4 regions of the Silvania sp. genome follow, and region 1 is predicted to be linked to each of the others. Evidence: predicted binding sites of a transcription regulator. Region 1 holds the regulator's gene; each other region holds the start of a gene.
The links. Region 1 encodes CRP, which controls carbon source genes, mostly activating them, when cyclic AMP is high. Its sites were predicted from a motif close to ATGTGANNNNNNTCACAT; they were not measured.

Region 2: the regulator CRP is predicted to act here: its motif matches at 1,429-1,446, upstream of azuC (stress response protein AzuC).
Region 3: the regulator CRP is predicted to act here: its motif matches at 2,298-2,315, upstream of ACRDD5_RS17415 (iron-containing alcohol dehydrogenase).
Region 4: the regulator CRP is predicted to act here: its motif matches at 2,124-2,141, upstream of garD (galactarate dehydratase).

What each region holds. Positions count from the first base shown of each region.
Region 1 is NZ_JBOGBT010000108.1:70,681-74,894, reverse strand. It holds gene ACRDD5_RS21655 (hydrolase) at 1-130, shown strand, start outside; gene ACRDD5_RS21650 (YheU family protein) at 127-345, shown strand; gene ACRDD5_RS21645 (phosphoribulokinase) at 376-1,245, shown strand; gene ACRDD5_RS21640 (OsmC family protein) at 1,341-1,745, opposite strand; gene crp (cAMP-activated global transcriptional regulator CRP) at 2,055-2,687, shown strand; gene ACRDD5_RS21630 (YccS/YhfK family putative transporter) at 2,745-4,214, shown strand, end outside.
Region 2 is NZ_JBOGBT010000075.1:128,296-132,509, reverse strand. It holds gene ACRDD5_RS14895 (MFS transporter) at 1-1,285, opposite strand, end outside; gene azuC (stress response protein AzuC) at 1,500-1,583, shown strand; gene ACRDD5_RS14885 (DUF2766 family protein) at 1,679-1,930, shown strand; gene ACRDD5_RS14880 (anaerobic C4-dicarboxylate transporter) at 2,010-3,353, opposite strand; gene ACRDD5_RS14875 (non-heme ferritin-like protein) at 3,525-4,028, opposite strand.
Region 3 is NZ_JBOGBT010000092.1:33,610-37,823, reverse strand. It holds gene ACRDD5_RS17425 (sodium:solute symporter family protein) at 1-76, opposite strand, end outside; gene ACRDD5_RS17420 (dihydrodipicolinate synthase family protein) at 152-1,036, opposite strand; gene ACRDD5_RS17415 (iron-containing alcohol dehydrogenase) at 1,054-2,199, opposite strand; gene dtnK (D-threonate kinase) at 2,372-3,592, shown strand; gene ACRDD5_RS17405 (D-threonate 4-phosphate dehydrogenase) at 3,585-4,214, shown strand, end outside.
Region 4 is NZ_JBOGBT010000064.1:3,441-7,654, forward strand. It holds gene ACRDD5_RS12340 (tagatose bisphosphate family class II aldolase) at 1-251, opposite strand, end outside; gene garD (galactarate dehydratase) at 429-2,000, opposite strand; gene ACRDD5_RS12350 (MFS transporter) at 2,415-3,749, shown strand; gene garL (2-dehydro-3-deoxyglucarate aldolase) at 3,765-4,214, shown strand, end outside.

The sequences.
Region 1 (4,214 bases):
CGTGCAGTATCAGTTGACGGAACACGGAGGCCACGTCGGCTTTATCGGCGGGACGTTGCGTCGACCGAAGATGTGGCTGGAAACGCGCATCCCTGACTGGCTAACCTCTTTTCTGGAGAGAATAAAATGATGATTCCGTGGCAGGATCTGGCTCCCGAAACGCTGGATAGCCTGATTGAAAGCTTTGTATTACGCGAAGGCACCGATTATGGTGAACATGAACGCTCGCTGGAGATGAAAGTCGCCGATGTTAAACAGCAGCTTAAAAGCGGTGAAGCCGTGCTGGTGTGGTCAGAACTACACGAAACGGTGAATATTATGCCTCGCGGTCAGTTTCGCGACTGATCGCCCCCTCTTTCCATTCAGGGAGTTGCTATGTCCGCCAGACATCCGGTTATTGCCGTTACAGGATCCAGTGGTGCGGGTACCACTACCACCAGCCTCGCCTTTCGCAAGATCTTCTCCCAGCTTCATCTCCGGGCAGCGGAAGTGGAAGGCGATAGCTTTCACCGCTATACCCGCCCTGAAATGGACATGGCCATTCGCAAGGCCCGTGATTTAGGCAAACACATCAGCTACTTTGGCCCGGATGCCAACGACTTTGGCCTGCTGGAGCAAACCTTTGCCGAGTATGGGCGCAGCGGTACGGGCCATGCGCGCAAGTACCTGCACACCTACGATGAAGCGGTGCCGTGGAACCAGGTACCGGGCACCTTCACACCGTGGCAGCCGCTGCCGGAACCCACCGACGTACTGTTTTATGAGGGGTTACACGGCGGGGTCGTCACGCCGCAGCACGACGTGGCGCGCCATGTTGATCTGCTGGTGGGCGTCGTGCCGATTGTCAACCTGGAGTGGATCCAGAAGCTGACGCGCGATACCAGCGAGCGCGGACACTCGCGAGAAGCGGTAATGGATTCAGTGGTGCGCTCCATGGAAGATTACATCAACTTCCTCACCCCACAGTTTTCACGCACCCACATTAACTTCCAGCGCGTGCCGACGGTGGATACCTCCAACCCGTTTGCCGCCAAAGCTATTCCTTCGCTGGATGAGAGCTTTGTGGTGATTCATTTCCGCAATCTGGAGGAGATCGATTACCCCTGGCTGCTGGCCATGCTGCAGGGTTCGTTTATCTCGCATATGAATACACTGGTGGTGCCGGGCGGGAAGATGGTGCTGGCAATGGAGCTGATCATGACGCCACTGGTTCAGCGGCTAATGGAAGGGAAGAAGATCGCCTGATTTCGTGCCCGGTGGCGCGATGTTTACCGGGCCTGAGGGTGTATTCCGGGCCCGTAGGCCGGGTACAACGCGCCGCCCGGCTTTTTACGTAAGCCCTACGCCTCGATCACTTCATACGAGTGCGTAATCTTGACTGCTTTTTCCAGCATCAGCGCCACCGAGCAGTACTTCTCAGCCGACAGGTCGACCGCACGGGACACCGCCGCATCTTTGAGCTCTTTGCCGGTTACCAGGAAGTGCAGATTGATATGGGTGAACAAACGCGGCGCTTCTTCACGACGTTCAGACGTTAGCTTCACTTCGCAGTCGGTCACATCGTGGCGCCCTTTTTGCAGGATCGATACCACGTCGATCGCACTGCATCCCCCCGCAGCCATCAGCACCACTTCCATTGGACTTGGCGCTTTGTCACCGGAGTTGCCATCCATCAAAATCTGGTGCCCGGAAGCTGACTCGCCGAGGAACGTTAACCCTTCAACCCATTTAACACGCGCTTGCATTTTATTCACTCCAGGTTTGCATTTTTCATGACAGATTACGCGCCAGTAACAATTCTGGCAACGGAAGGCGACCTGCATCAAGCTGAAGCGAGACACCAGGAGACACGCAGCAAAACCTATGCTAAAACAGTCGGGATGCTACAGTAATACATTGACGTTACACATGTATGCAGAGGACATCACACATTACAGGCTGCTAATTTTGTGACAGCCCGTTTCCCAGGTACGGGGAAGAATTCGATTGCAACCCCAGAGTAAAAGGTGCACATCCTGGCTCTGGAGATAGCTTATAACAGAGGATAACAGCGCATGGTGCTTGGCAAACCGCAAACAGACCCGACTCTCGAATGGTTCTTGTCTCATTGCCATATTCATAAGTACCCATCGAAGAGCACGCTGATTCACCAGGGTGAAAAAGCGGAAACGTTGTACTACATCGTCAAAGGCTCAGTAGCAGTGCTGATCAAAGATGAAGAAGGCAAAGAGATGATCCTCTCTTACCTGAATCAGGGAGATTTCATCGGCGAGCTGGGCTTGTTTGAAGAAGGTCAGGAGCGTAGCGCCTGGGTTCGTGCAAAAACCGCGTGTGAAGTGGCAGAGATCTCCTATAAGAAGTTCCGCCAGCTGATCCAGGTTAACCCGGATATCCTGATGCGTCTCTCTTCGCAGATGGCTCGCCGTCTGCAGGTCACGTCGGAGAAAGTGGGTAACCTCGCCTTCCTGGACGTTACCGGCCGCATCGCTCAGACCCTGCTGAACCTGGCGAAACAGCCCGATGCCATGACCCACCCGGACGGAATGCAAATTAAAATCACCCGTCAGGAAATCGGTCAGATCGTCGGATGTTCTCGTGAGACAGTGGGTCGTATCCTGAAAATGCTGGAAGATCAAAACCTGATCTCCGCCCACGGTAAAACTATCGTGGTCTACGGAACGCGTTAATTCCGTGCAAACGGCGTGACATCGCAAGGTGGCACGCCGTTTTTGTCTCTCTCACCCATGTGGCGCAGACTCATCTATCACCCGGAAGTTAACTACGCACTGCGGCAAACCCTGGTGCTATGTCTCCCTGTGGCTGTGGGTTTGATCCTGGGCTATCTGCAACAAGGTCTGCTCTTTTCGCTCGTTCCGGCCTGCTGCAATATCGCCGGTCTCGATACCCCGCATAAACGCTTTTTCAAGCGCCTGATTGTCGGCGGGTCGCTGTTTGCTGGCTGTAGCCTGGCCGTACAGCTGTTACTGGCGCAGGATATCCCGCTACCGCTAATTCTGACCGTACTGGCGATGACCCTGGGCGTAACAGCGGAATTAAGCTCGTTGCACGCACGTCTGCTGCCCGCCTCGCTGATTGCCGCCATCTTTACCCTGAGCCTGGCGGGGAACATGCCGATCTGGGCGCCGCTTCTGATCTATGCCCTGGGCACCCTGTGGTACGGGCTGTTTAACTGGTTCTGGTTCTGGTTGTGGCGCGAACAACCGCTGCGTGAATCGCTGAGTTTGCTCTATCAACAGCTTGCCGATTATTGCGAAGCAAAATATACCCTGCTGACGCAACACACCGATCCCGAAAAATCGTTACCTCCCCTGCTGGCCCGCCAGCAGAAGGTCGTGGATCTGATTAGCCAGTGCTATCAGCAGCTGCACATGCTGGCAGCCAATAAAAATCATGAATATAAACGCCTGCTGCGCACCTTCCAGGTGGGACTCGATCTGCAGGAGCATATCTCCGTCAGTCTGCATCACCCGCACGAGGTGCAAAAGCTGGTCGAGCGCAGCCATGCGGAATCGGTACTGCGCTGGAATGCCCGGACGGTTGCCGCACGACTGCGCGTGCTGGCGGACGATATTTTGTATCACCGCTACCCTACCCGTTTCACCATGGATAAGCAGCTTGGTGCGCTGGAGAAAATCGCCCGTCAGCATCCGGATAACCCGGTAGGCCAGTTCTGTGCATGGCACTTCAGCCGCATTGCCCGCGTGCTGCGAACCCAGCGCCCACTCTATCCACGCGACCTGATGGCAGATAAGCAGAAACGCCTGCCGCTGATCCCGGCCCTGAGAAGCTATCTTTCGCTGAAATCCGCCGCCCTGCGCAACGCCGCACGCATCAGCGTGATGCTGAGTATCGCCAGCCTGATGGGCGTTGCCCTGCATCTGCCAAAACCCTACTGGATCCTGATGACAGTGCTGTTCGTAACCCAGAACGGCTATGGCGCCACACGGGTACGCATCCTCCATCGGGCGGGCGGCACACTGGCAGGGCTGATTATTGCGGGTATCGCCCTGCACTTCCACGTGGCGGAAGGTTTTACGCTGACGGGGATGTTGGTGATTACGCTGGTGAGTTACCTGTTTATTCGCAAGAACTATGGCTGGGCGATGGTGGGCTTCACGGTCACGGCGGTGTATACCCTGCAGCTGCTCACCCTGAATGGCGATCAGTATATTTTCGCCAGGCTGGTCGATACC
Region 2 (4,214 bases), on a different contig from region 1:
GCATCTCGCTGAACAGCTCGCCAATGCGGATCCCGATGGCGCCCAGGGTGATCCCCAACCCCACTGCCAGCTGCGTCGCCGTCGAGAACAGGGTGTTCGCGTAGCTCATCTGCGGGGAAGGCACATCGGAAAAGGCGAGGGTGCTGATGGCGGTAAACTGAATCGAGCGGAACACCCCGCCGAGATACAGTACCAGCATAATGACCCACACCGGGGTTTGCGGGGTTAACAGGGCGCAGGCCAGCAGCGCCAGCACGTTCAACGCGCCGTTAATCAGCAGCAATTTTTTAAAGCCCAGGGTGCGGATCAGCGGCGTGGTGGCGGGCTTAATGGTCAGGTTGCCGACAAAAACCGCCAGCACCAGCAGCCCGGAATGAAACGCGTCCATCCCGAATCCCACCTGAAACATAAGCGGCAGCAGGAAAGGCACGGCGCTGATCGAGGCCCGGAACAGCGAGCCGCCGTACATGGTCACGCGAAACGTTGGCACCTGCAAAGCATCCAGACGGATCATCGGCCACGGCGCGCGGCGGAAATGGCGCAGCGCATAGGTCAGGGTCACGCCCCCGAGTACCAGCAGCGCCAGGGTCAGGGCGGTGTTAACGTGCTGAGATCCCATCGACTCCATGGCGTAGACCAGGCTCACCATTGCCACCGAGGTGGCGATAAAGCCCGGTATATCGAAGGGACGGCGCGTCTCTTCATAGATGTCGGGAATAATGCGCAGCGCCAGTACGATGGCAATCAGCCCCAGCGGGACGTTAATAAAGAAGATCCAGCGCCAGTCGGCGTAGCTGGTAATAAAGCCGCCCAGAGGCGGGCCGATGATGGGCGCCACCAGCGCAGGCCAGGTGAGGGTAGCAATGGCGGTGATTAGCTGATGTTTTGGCGTGGTGCGTAGCACCGCCAGTCGACCGACCGGCACCATTAACGCCCCCCCCATGCCCTGCAGCACGCGCATGGCGACAAACTGATCGACAGTGTTTGCCAGGCCGCACAGCACTGAGGCGAGGGTAAAGATCGCCAGCGCAAGGGTGAAGACTTTGCGCGCGCCAAAGCGATCGGCGATCCAGCCGCTGGCGGGGATCAGCACCGCCAGGGTGATAAGATACGCACTGATACCGATGTTCAGATCGACGGCCTGCACGCCAAAGCTTCTCGCCATATCGGGCAGCGCCGTGGCAATCACGGTGCCGTCGAGAAACTCCATAAAGAACGCACCTGCCACCAGCAGCGCGGCGGGGGACATCCCGCTGGACGCTTTTCCGGAGATGTTGTCTGTCATTTTTCCTCTGCCACTTAAAAAAGATTTGAAATTTTTACTGGAATACGACTGTATTTAATTATCTGATTTATAATATTTTTTAATCGGAACAGGGTTTTATTATAAATAAACCTGCGTGATGAATATCACAAAATGATTGAAATTTGTGATGGAGATCATATTATGTGCGCATCAAAAGAAAACACCTGCATAACACATAATCTGGAGTAAACCGATGAAATTGCGCAAAATCCTGAAAAGCATGTTTGAAAGCTACTGCAAAACCTTCAAGGACGTACCGCCTGGCGCGATGTTCTGATAAAAAAACCTGCTGCGGCAGGTTTTTTTATGCCTGCAAACGGCATCGGGGCGAGCGTTTTGCTACTATGGCGGCCTTTAATACAGGAGAAGCCTATGTCTCAAAACCTGAGTGCCGATCAGGAACTGGTCTCTGACGTTGTTGCCTGCCAGTTGGTTATCAAACAAATCCTTGATGTGATCGAAATTATCGCGCCAGCCGAAGTGCGTGAGAAGATGTCCAGCCAGTTGAAAAGCATCGATTTCGCCAGCAATCCTGCCTCGGCAGACCCGGTCACGCTGCGTGCAGTGCAGAAAGCCATTGCGCTGATCGAGCTTAAGTTCACCCCACAGGGCGAATCTCACTAAAATAAACCGATGTTTCGAATTTGAAAATGGGTTTGTGAAAAATATGTGAACGGGCGGCCGACGGCCGCCCGGATAAAGGTTACATAAAGGTTTCGACCAGCAGATAGCTCATGGCGCAGGCGCAGCTGACGCCGATCAGCCCCGGTAGAATAAAGCTGTGGTTGATGATGAATTTGCCGATGCGCGTGGTTCCAGAACGGTCAAAGCCAATGCAGGCCAGATCGCTGGGGTAAGTCGGCAGGACAAAGTACCCGTATGACGCCGGGAAAAAGGCAATCAGCATTTTCGGTTCAATCCCCAGCATCAGCCCCATCGGCGCTACCGCCGTCAGCGCGGCGGCCTGGCTGTTTACCAGCTTCGATACCAGAAACAGCACAATGGCATAGGTCCAGGGGTGGCTTTTCACCACGCCCTCAAGGGCCATCTTCAGCTCGTCCAGATGCGCCTGGAAAAAGGTATCGCTCATCCACGCCACGCCAAACACCGAGAAAATCGCTACCATCCCGGCCTTAAACACCGCCCCGTTCGAAATCGCCGCAGCATTGACTTTACAGACCATTAGCATCACGGCTCCGGCAATCAGCATCATCATCTGGATCACCAGATTCATCGACAGCGCGGTCATTTTGCCTTTCACCTCGAACGCCGGGCGCAGATCGGGCAGGGCGCCTAACAGCACCACCACCGCAATACCGGCGAAGAAGATCCACGTCGACCAGTAAGCCTGTTTCGGAAAGCGCTGGTCCATCAAGGTATCGGTGCTGCCGTAGATGAATTTACGCTGCTCAGGATCCTGTAACCGGGCCTGAAACTCCTCGTCATCGGCCAGTTCTTTCCCGCGACGTAGGCTCCAGAGTGCCGCAATCGCCACCCCGGTGAGCGAGGCAGGCACCGAGACCGCCAGGATCTCAAGAATGCCAAATGCGTGACCCACTCCGTGCCGGGCGGCGAGGATCGACACCAGCGATACCACGGCCACCGACACCGGCGACGCGGTGATTGCCATCTGTGAGGCGATGGACGCCACCGCCATCGGGCGCTCCGGGCGGATGCCTTTTTTCAGCGCGATGTCGGCAATGATCGGGAACATGGTATAGACCACGTGCCCGGTGCCGCACAGAAAGGTCAACGTCCAGGTGGTGAAGGGGGCGAGCAGGGTGATGTGCTGCGGATGCCGTCTGAGCAGTCGCTCGGCAAACTGCATCATCACGTTCAGACCGCCCGCGGTTTGCAGTGTGGCCGCGCAGCCAATCACCGCGAGGATCGTCAGCATCACATCAACCGGGGGCTTACCGGGCTGGAGGCCAAAAACAAAGCTCAGAATAAACAGGCCAATACCGCTTATCAGGCCCAGCCCCATACCGCCGAACCGGGTTCCGATTAGCAGGCAGAGGATAATGACAATAAATTCAACAGTGATCATGAGACTCCCTTGTCAACGATGGCAGAATTCTGCCAAATCATTACACGTTGTAAGGGTATAGGGTGGGAGCCAGATCGGATTTGTTAAAGGTTAACAAAAGCAATGAGTTGGTAACTTTATAGCAACACATTATCACCCGTTGCTGGCGGGTAATAATGCGCAGGCAGGCGATCAGTGATGCTGGCAATTCACCACATTCAGAAGATGACGATCCGTCTGCTCCTGACACATTCCGGCGCGGCGCGCGAGGCACACCTCATCCATCAGCGTTTTTAACAGTAAGCCATCCTGCTCCTGTTCCTTTTCAATATCATGCAGAAAATCGAAGGTTGGCAGGTCGTCCATTTCCCGGGCGTTATCCGCCAGCTGAATCAGGGTGGAATGACGCTGCTCATACTCTTCCAGCATCCGTTGAAATAGCTCTTCCAGCGAAGAGTATGCTTCATTGGACATACTTGTTGCTTTAAGCACCGGGGTGGCACCGGACGCTTTCATAAATTCGAACACGCGCATCATCTGGGTGACGTTGCTCTGGGCCTGGGTACGCAGGAAGGTGGCGGTGCCATTGAGTCTGTTTTCTGAGCACCACTCACTCAGGTGCAGGCAGAGATTGGACGCATTAAACTCAAGATTCATTTGCGTGTTCAGTTTGTTCATTATACCGGAGACAGCCATAGCAACTTCCTTATTTCCGAGAAACATATTTGGGGGAATTATCGCCATAATAGATTCATTCGGTCAGCGCTGTATGTGATCGGTTATTCATTTCGGGTGATTATTAAAATAATAATAACAGCCCATTTTTCATAAGAGAATGCTTATAAATATATTCTTACTATTCATCGAACATATTTAGATAAG
Region 3 (4,214 bases), on a different contig from region 1:
GCCAGGTGGTAAACAGGATGTAGACAATCACAATGCCTACGATGATGAGGGTATCTTCAGCGGTAAAGTTGTTCATCTTTGCCTCTCTCAGGGCGTATGAATCCTGGGCGCCTGAGGCACCCGAACTCTTATGGACGAAATCAAGCGCCGTTTACTGCAGTGACTTCGTCACTATCTGGCGGATCTGTTCTGTCTGTTGCACATCGAAAGCCACCGCATAGCGGCTTTCACCCACCTCTTCGCCCATTACCTGGAGCGCCTTTTTCACGGCGGCCGGGGAGAAGGCAATTTTATATAAGTTTGTTCGCAGGTCAGTGACGCTCTCCTGCGCCTGGCGTGAACCCTCGATATCCCCCGCCTGGAAGCGCGTCCAGATGGCATTGATTGCCTCCGGGGCAACGTTGGCCAGCCCTGAAATACAGGCTGAACAGCCCTCGACAAAGCCCCGATGGATCAGCGAGTCCGGGCCGTTCAGCACCTCAAAACCGTCGATACCCTGCGCCGCTTTCAGGAACCCGCTCAGGCTCTCATAGCTGCCCGCGCTGTCTTTGATGCCGACAATGTTCGGGTGCGCGGCCAGCACGCGAGCGGTCTGCGGCTCGATAGTATTGCCGGTGCGCGCCGGGATGTTGTACAGAAAGACTGGCACCGTCAGGGCATCGGCGATGGCGGTGTAGTGGGTGATCAATTCCGACTGGCTCAACGGCACAAACCACGGGGTGATCACCGATACCGCATCGACACCCAGCGTCTCAACCTGTTTACCCAGACGGATAGTGGCCCGGGTGGAGATCTCCCCGATATGCGCCACCACCGGCGCACGTCCGGCAACCTCTTCCACGCAGGTGCGGGTAACGGCCACTTTTTCCTCTTCGTTCAGCACAAAAAACTCGCCGTTGGTGCCGCCGCAAAAAATACCGTTTCCCGCCGCCAGCTGGCGTTGGATCTGGCGCTTCAGGCCCGGCAGATGCAGACCGCCATCCTCAGTAAAGGGGGTGACGATCGCCGTCAGCACGCCTTCAATCTTGTTACGCATGTCTCACTCCTTCGATGTTAAATATCGGGGAACAGGGTCTGGTAAATACCCTGTACCTCGGCATGGCTGACCTGACGCGGGGCATTGTTCATCAGGCGTTTGACGTTCAGCGCCGCGTCGGCAAGAGATGCAATGTCATCCCGCGGTACGCCCAGCGCTTCAAGGTTGTCCGGTAAGTTGAGGCGGCGCACCAGGGCGGCAAAGTACGCCACCAGCGCGTGGGATTTCTCTTCCTCCGACAGGGAGGTATCCGCACCCGGCACCAAATCCCACACCCGGGCAAATTTTTCGACGGCATCCGGGCGCACCACGCGCATGCAGGGGGCCAGCAGAATGGCGTTCGCCACGCCGTGCGGCAGGTGATATTTGCCGCCCAACGGATACGACAAGGCATGCACCAGATGGGTACCCGCGTGGGCAATGGCCACGCCGCCGTAGTAAGAGGCCCACAGCATTTCGAGCTTCGCCGCCAGGTTGTGCGGTTCGGCGCAGGCGGTTTCGATGTTGTTCAGCAGCTTGCGCAGGCCAATCAGCGCTGCGTTATCGCTCACCGGATTCGCCACGGTGGCGGTGTAGCACTCGATCAGATGACAGAGGGCATCGATCCCGGTTGAAGAGGCGATGTGCGGCGGCATGCTGGTGGTCAGCTCCGGCAGCAGCGCGACGTAATCCGGCAGTATTACCGGGGAGATAATGCCGATTTTGGTGCTCTGCTCAGGAATGGCAAGGATTGCATTTGGCGTGGCCTCGGACCCGGTCCCGGCGCTGGCCGGAATTAACAGCGACGCCAGCCGTTCAGTCGGTTTTTCACCCGCCAGCAGGGCGTCTAAACCCGGCGAGGCCGGGTGGCACAGTACGGAGAGCAGCTTCGCCACATCCAGTACACTGCCGCCGCCGACGCCGACCACCAGATCAAAGTCGCTGTCGTGCATCTCTGCCAGCAGGGTACGCACGTCGTGGCTGGTCGGCTCCGGCGGTACGCGGTCAATGATGCTGACGCGGCGGTTGTCGGCTTCCAGCAGGGTGCGGATGGCGCGGGCGGCGTCCAGGCGGGCGATATTGCCGTCGGTGACCAGTAAAAGGCGCGACTTGCCTGCCAGCAGTGGTGCGAGGGCCGGGATAGCCCCCGCGCCGCTGATAATCGTACTGTTAATGGTTAACACATTGCTCTCCTGTTGCTGTGTCTGTGATTGATTTCGCTCAAAACAGGCAATCACAGTCATCGTGTGGCTAAATTTATAATTTATTCGCAAACTGAATAACTTGATCTTGCTCACATATAATCAATCATGATTGAATATAATCATTAACAGGAAATGAGAACCCGGAGTGGGGATGAAAGAGAACAACCTGAACAGAGAAGTGGTGGTGATAGCCGATGACTTTACCGGGGCCAACGATGCGGGCGTCAGCCTGGCGGTACGCGGTAAAAAAGTCAGCGTGGCGTTTCAGACTCCCTTTACCGGCGACACCGATGCCCTGGTTATTAATAGCGACAGTCGGGCGATGGTGGCATCAGAGGCTGCTGAAAAACTGGCGCACTACGCCGCGGATGTTACCGCCGCAACATGGCTGGTGAAGAAAATCGACTCCACCCTGCGCGGCAATCCGGGGGCCGAGGTTGAGGCGCTGCTTACGCTCAGCGGCAAGCGTCAGGCGATTATCGCCCCGGCGTTCCCGGCGGCCGGGCGCACCACTCAGGGCGGCATCTGCCGGGTGTCCGGCGTGCCGGTTACGGAAACCGAATTTGCCAGCGACCCGAAGACCCCGGTGCGCCACGCGCAGGTAGCAAAGGTGCTGGCAGATCAAACCGCGCTGCACAGCGTGGTCATCACCCCCGACAGGCTTGCGGACGCGCTGCAGGGCGACGCCCGACTGCTGATTGTGGATGCCCAGAGTGACGACGATCTGGACCAGATTATTGTGGCGGCCTGTGCCTGCAACGAACGACCGCTGCTGGTGGGTTCAGCAGGGCTCTGCGATGCTCTGGCCCGCCGTCTGGCCCGCCCGCGCCAGCTGCTGGCGGTGATCGGCTCGATGAGTGAAATCGCCCAACAGCAGATCCAGCGTGCAGGCGAGGTGGCAACCGTCAGCAGGGTATTAATAGATATCGATGATGTCTTTCGCAACAACATGGCGGGGTATCTGCAGCAGATCAGCGCGGCGTTAGCGGCAGGCCATCACTGCCTGGTGCACACCTGCGCCGATGTGCAGGCTCGTCATCAGATAGAAATGTTGTGCCAGCAGCGCGGGTTAAGCCGGGCCGCGCTGGGGGAGACCATCAGCGCGTTTTTGGGCACGCTGACGCGCACCGCGCTGGAGGCCAACACCCCGGCAGCGCTGTATGTCTCTGGGGGTGATGTGGCGATGGCGGTGGCCAGCGCGCTCAACGCACAAGGTTTTGCAATACGCGGACAGGTGGCGCAATGCGTGCCGTTCGGTCGTTTTTTGGGTTGTCGCTGGCAGGGGCCAGTCATGACCAAAGCGGGCGGTTTTGGTACAGAGACCACGCTGCTTGAGGTTTTGCATTTTATCGAGGAGAAGATGAGTGACTAATATCATTGCTGTAACGATGGGCGACCCGGCAGGCATTGGCCCGGAGATCATTATCAAATCCCTGACCGAGGGTGAGCTGTCCGGCGCACCGGTGGTGGTGGTCGGTTGCGCGAGAACCCTGCAACGGGTGCTTGAGAAGGGCATCACTGCTCCGGCCGAACTGCGGGTGGTGTCTTGCGTCAGCGAGGCGCAATTTGGCCCGGCGATCGTCAACGTACTCGATGAACCGCTGGTCGAGCCCGAGGCGTTACAGCCGGGCGTGGTGCAGGCGCAGGCCGGGGATCTGGCCTATCGTTGCGTGCGTCGCGCCACCGAGCTGGCCATGGCAGGTGACGTCAAAGCCATTGCCACCGCGCCGCTGAACAAAGAGGCGCTGCATCTGGCGGGGCATCACTATCCGGGGCACACCGAGCTGCTCGCACACCTCACTGACAGCAAAGATTACGCGATGGTGCTGTATACCGATCAGCTGAAGGTTATTCACATCACCACCCATATTGCGCTGCGCAAATTCCTCGACACCCTGAACCAGGATCGGGTCAAAACCGTGATTGGTATTGCGGATACCTTCCTGCGACGCGTCGGGTACAAAAATCCGCGTATCGCGGTGGCCGGGGTCAAC
Region 4 (4,214 bases), on a different contig from region 1:
TGATGATCGAGGTGGATCGCCAGCGGCTGGTTGTACGTTTTCGCCAGATCGCCGGCGATGGCAATAATGTTGCCGGTACCGGCGTAGCTGAAGGTACCCGGCGTGCCGGCAACAATCAGCGGGGAACGCAGCTCGGCTGCCGTTTCCACCACCACCTGCAGTGTTTCAAGGTTGTGAATATTGAACGCCGGAACGGCATAACCGCCGTATCGGGCCTTCGTCAGCATCGCTTTGGTCGAAATGATGTACATCCTTCCTCCGAAACCTTTCGTTTATTTACTTCGAAAGAAGATATAGTGTTTCGGAATGCTTTTTTGTGATTGGTATCGTAAAAACGAAAGAATCGAAAGTGAAAGGAAGGTTGCGAAAGAATGAAAGGCAAAAAAAAAGCATGGCCGAAGCCATGCTAAAGGAGGTTTACAGCATTATCAGGTCACAGGTGCCGGGTTAAATACCGCCAGCTGGTTGTGAAGTCCCCATTGATCCGAGAAGGTTTTCTTACGTCCGCTCGCCACATCCAGAATGAAGTGGAACAGCTTCCAGCCCACGTCCTCGATGCTCTCTTCGCCGGTGGCGATGGTGCCTGCGTTGATGTCCATCAGATCATACCAACGGTTGGCAAGTTCAGTGCGGGTCGCCATTTTGATAACCGGCACCGCCATCAGGCCGTACGGCGTGCCGCGACCGGTGGTGAACACCTGGACGGTGATCCCGGAGGCCACCTGCTGGGTGCCGCAGACAAAATCGCTGGCCGGGGTGGCAGCATAAATCAGGCCGCGTTTGGTTGGCCGTTGGCCCGGTGAAAGCACTTCGACGATAGGGCTCTGGCCGGATTTGGCAATCGATCCCAGCGCTTTTTCCACCACGTTGGCCAGGCCGCCTTTCTTGTTGCCTGGAGACGGGTTAGCACTGCGGTCGGTCTTGCCCATGTCGAGATAGTTGTCGTACCAGGCCATCTCTTCCAGCAGGCGTTTACCCACCTCTTCGTTGATGGTGCGCGGGGTTAACAGATGGATGGCGTCGCGCACTTCGGTCACTTCCGAGAACATCACCGTGGCGCCGCAGCGCACAAACAGGTCGGAGGCATAGCCCACCGCCGGGTTAGCCGTCACGCCGGAGAAGGCGTCGCTGCCGCCGCACTGGGTACCCACTACCAGCTCTGATGCCGGGCAGGTTTCACGCTTGCGCTGGTTCAGCTTCGCCAGATGACGTTCCGCAACCTGGAGGATGTCATCCACCATCGAGCGGAAGCCGACGTGCTGCTCATCCTGCAGACGCACAATGCTGGCGCTGTCTGCCGGGATCGCCTGCACGTCTTCAGTGCCCTGCAGCAGTTTTTCGGGCTGGAGTTTTTCGCAGCCGAGGCCCACCACCATCACTTCGCCGCCGAAGTTTGGGTTCAGGGCGAGGTTGTGGATGGTGCGGATCGGCACAATCGCCGCCGGGGCGTTAATCGCTACGCCACAGCCGTAAAGGTGGTTCAGGCCGACGACGCCGTCGACGTTCGGGTATTGTGGCAGCAGATCGCGCTCGATGATCTTCACCACATAGTCGACTACACCGGCGACGCAGTGCACGCTGGTGCTGATGCCCAACAGGTTTTTGGTGCCGACGCTGCCGTCCGCATTGCGGTAGCCTTCAAAGGTGTAACCTTCGAGCGCAGGCAGCGCTTCCGGCACGCGGGTTGCCAGCGGCAGGGTATTGAGCGGCGGGGCTTCCGGCAGCGAGACCAGCGATTCGTCAATCCAGCTGCCCTGCGGGATCGCGCGCACCGCGTAACCGATCACTTCGCCGTAACGCACGATTTCGCCATGTTGGGCAATATCGACCAGCGCCACTTTATGACCTTGTGGAATATGCTCGATAAGTTCGAGTCCGTCCGGGAAACGCGTTCCGGCTTTTAACCCATGATCATTAACAATAATCGCCACGTTATCGGTCTCATGCACCTTAATATAAAACGCGGTTGGCGACTCTTGTCGAATTTCGATATCGGCCATTTTCCAGTATTCTCCAACAAGTGGTAGATAATTAATGTGTAAAAGAGTGCGTATATTTTCTTGTGGTCGGAAATAAAGACTCTGCTCAGTGGAATAAAGAATGTCAGGCGCGGCGAATTGAAAACGTGATCAAGATCACTCATTTTTGACATCAGATCCCGCCAGGGCAGGGCAATGCATAAATCTGTGCATCAGCGCCCAGGGGTTTGTGCATATGCTCAAAATATTATTGTTACAACCCTCTAAGATTGAGCAATGCAACAGTGCGGAGGGTAGGGGTGTTGATTATACTCAATAACGATTTCAATGCGTCTGGTTAATTACCTGATATTGCCTGCTATCGATAAATAATCAGGAATGCCTCTTTCTTAAAATAATAAAAATAACGACATCGATGTGCCAGAGGAAATAAAAATGTTGCTGGATACTACCGTGAGTGCAAAAAAGGGTACACCTACCCGCTACCTGATTCTGTTAATTATCTTTATTGTTACTGCGGTCAATTACGCCGACCGCGCGACGCTCTCTATTGCCGGTACGGCAGTGGCCGAAGAGCTGCATTTAAGCGCGGTGGAGATGGGGTATATCTTCTCCGCCTTCGGCTGGGCCTACCTGCTGATGCAGATCCCCGGCGGCTGGCTGCTGGATAAGTTTGGGTCGAAAAAGGTCTATACCTACAGCCTGTTCTTCTGGTCGCTGTTTACCTTCCTGCAGGGCTTTGTCGACTTCGTCCCGCTGGCGTGGGCCGGTATCTCCATGTTCTTTATGCGCTTTATGCTGGGCTTCTCCGAAGCGCCGTCGTTCCCGGCCAACGCCCGTATTGTGGCGGCCTGGTTCCCGACCAAAGAGCGCGGCACCGCATCGGCGATTTTTAACTCCGCCCAGTACTTCTCGCTGGCGCTGTTCTCTCCGCTGCTCGGCTGGCTGACCTTTGCCTGGGGTTGGGAGCATGTCTTTACCGTGATGGGTGTGATTGGCTTTGTGCTGACCGGCCTGTGGGTGAAGTTAATCCATAACCCAACCGATCATCCGCGGATGACTGCCGAGGAGCTGCAGTTCATCAAGGACGGCGGCGCGGTTGTCGACATGGATCATAAAAAGCCGGGCGATAAAGCGGCAAGCGGTCCTAAGCTGCATTACATCAAACAATTACTGTCGAACCGCATGATGCTGGGCGTGTTTTTCGGTCAATATTTTATCAACACCATCACCTGGTTCTTCCTCACCTGGTTCCCGATTTATCTGGTGCAGGAAAAGGGGATGTCGATTCTGAAGGTCGGTCTGGTGGCTTCGATTCCGGCGCTGTGTGGTTTTGCCGGTGGTGTACTGGGCGGCGTGTTCTCCGATCATCTGATCAAGAAAGGCAAGTCGATTACCCTGGCGCGTAAGCTGCCGATTGTGCTCGGCATGTTGCTGGCATCCACCATTATTCTGTGTAACTACACCAACAACACTGCGCTGGTAGTGGCCCTGATGGCGCTGGCATTCTTCGGTAAAGGTTTTGGTGCCCTGGGCTGGCCGGTGATTTCCGATACCGCGCCAAAAGAGATTATCGGCCTGTGCGGCGGTGTGTTTAACGTCTTTGGCAACGTAGCGTCAATCGTCACGCCGTTGGTGATTGGCTATCTGGTCAGCGAACTGCACTCGTTCAACGCAGCGCTGGTCTTCGTAGGGTGTTCAGCGCTGATGGCGATGTTCTGCTACCTGTTCGTAGTGGGCGACATCAAACGTATGGAATTGCAGAAATAAGCAAAGGTATAAACGATGAGTAACGATATTTTCCCGAACAAATTTAAAGCGGCCCTCGCGGCAAATCAGATTCAGATCGGCTGCTGGTCCGCACTGGCAAGCCCAATCAGCACCGAAGTGCTGGGGCTGGCAGGTTTTGACTGGCTGGTGCTGGACGGTGAACATGCTCCGAACGACGTCACCACGTTTATTCCGCAGCTGATGGCGCTGAAAGGCAGCAACAGCGCGCCAGTGGTTCGCGTCCCGACCAATGAGCCGGTGATCATCAAGCGCCTTCTGGATATCGGCTTCTACAACTTCCTGATCCCGTTTGTGGAAAACGTGGAAGAGGCGGTGCAGGCGGTGGCGTCCACCCGCTATCCACCGGAAGGGATCCGCGGCGTGTCGGTTTCCCATCGCGCCAATATGTTTGGCACTGTGCCGGACTACTTCGCTCAGTCGAACAAGAACATCACCATCCTGGTC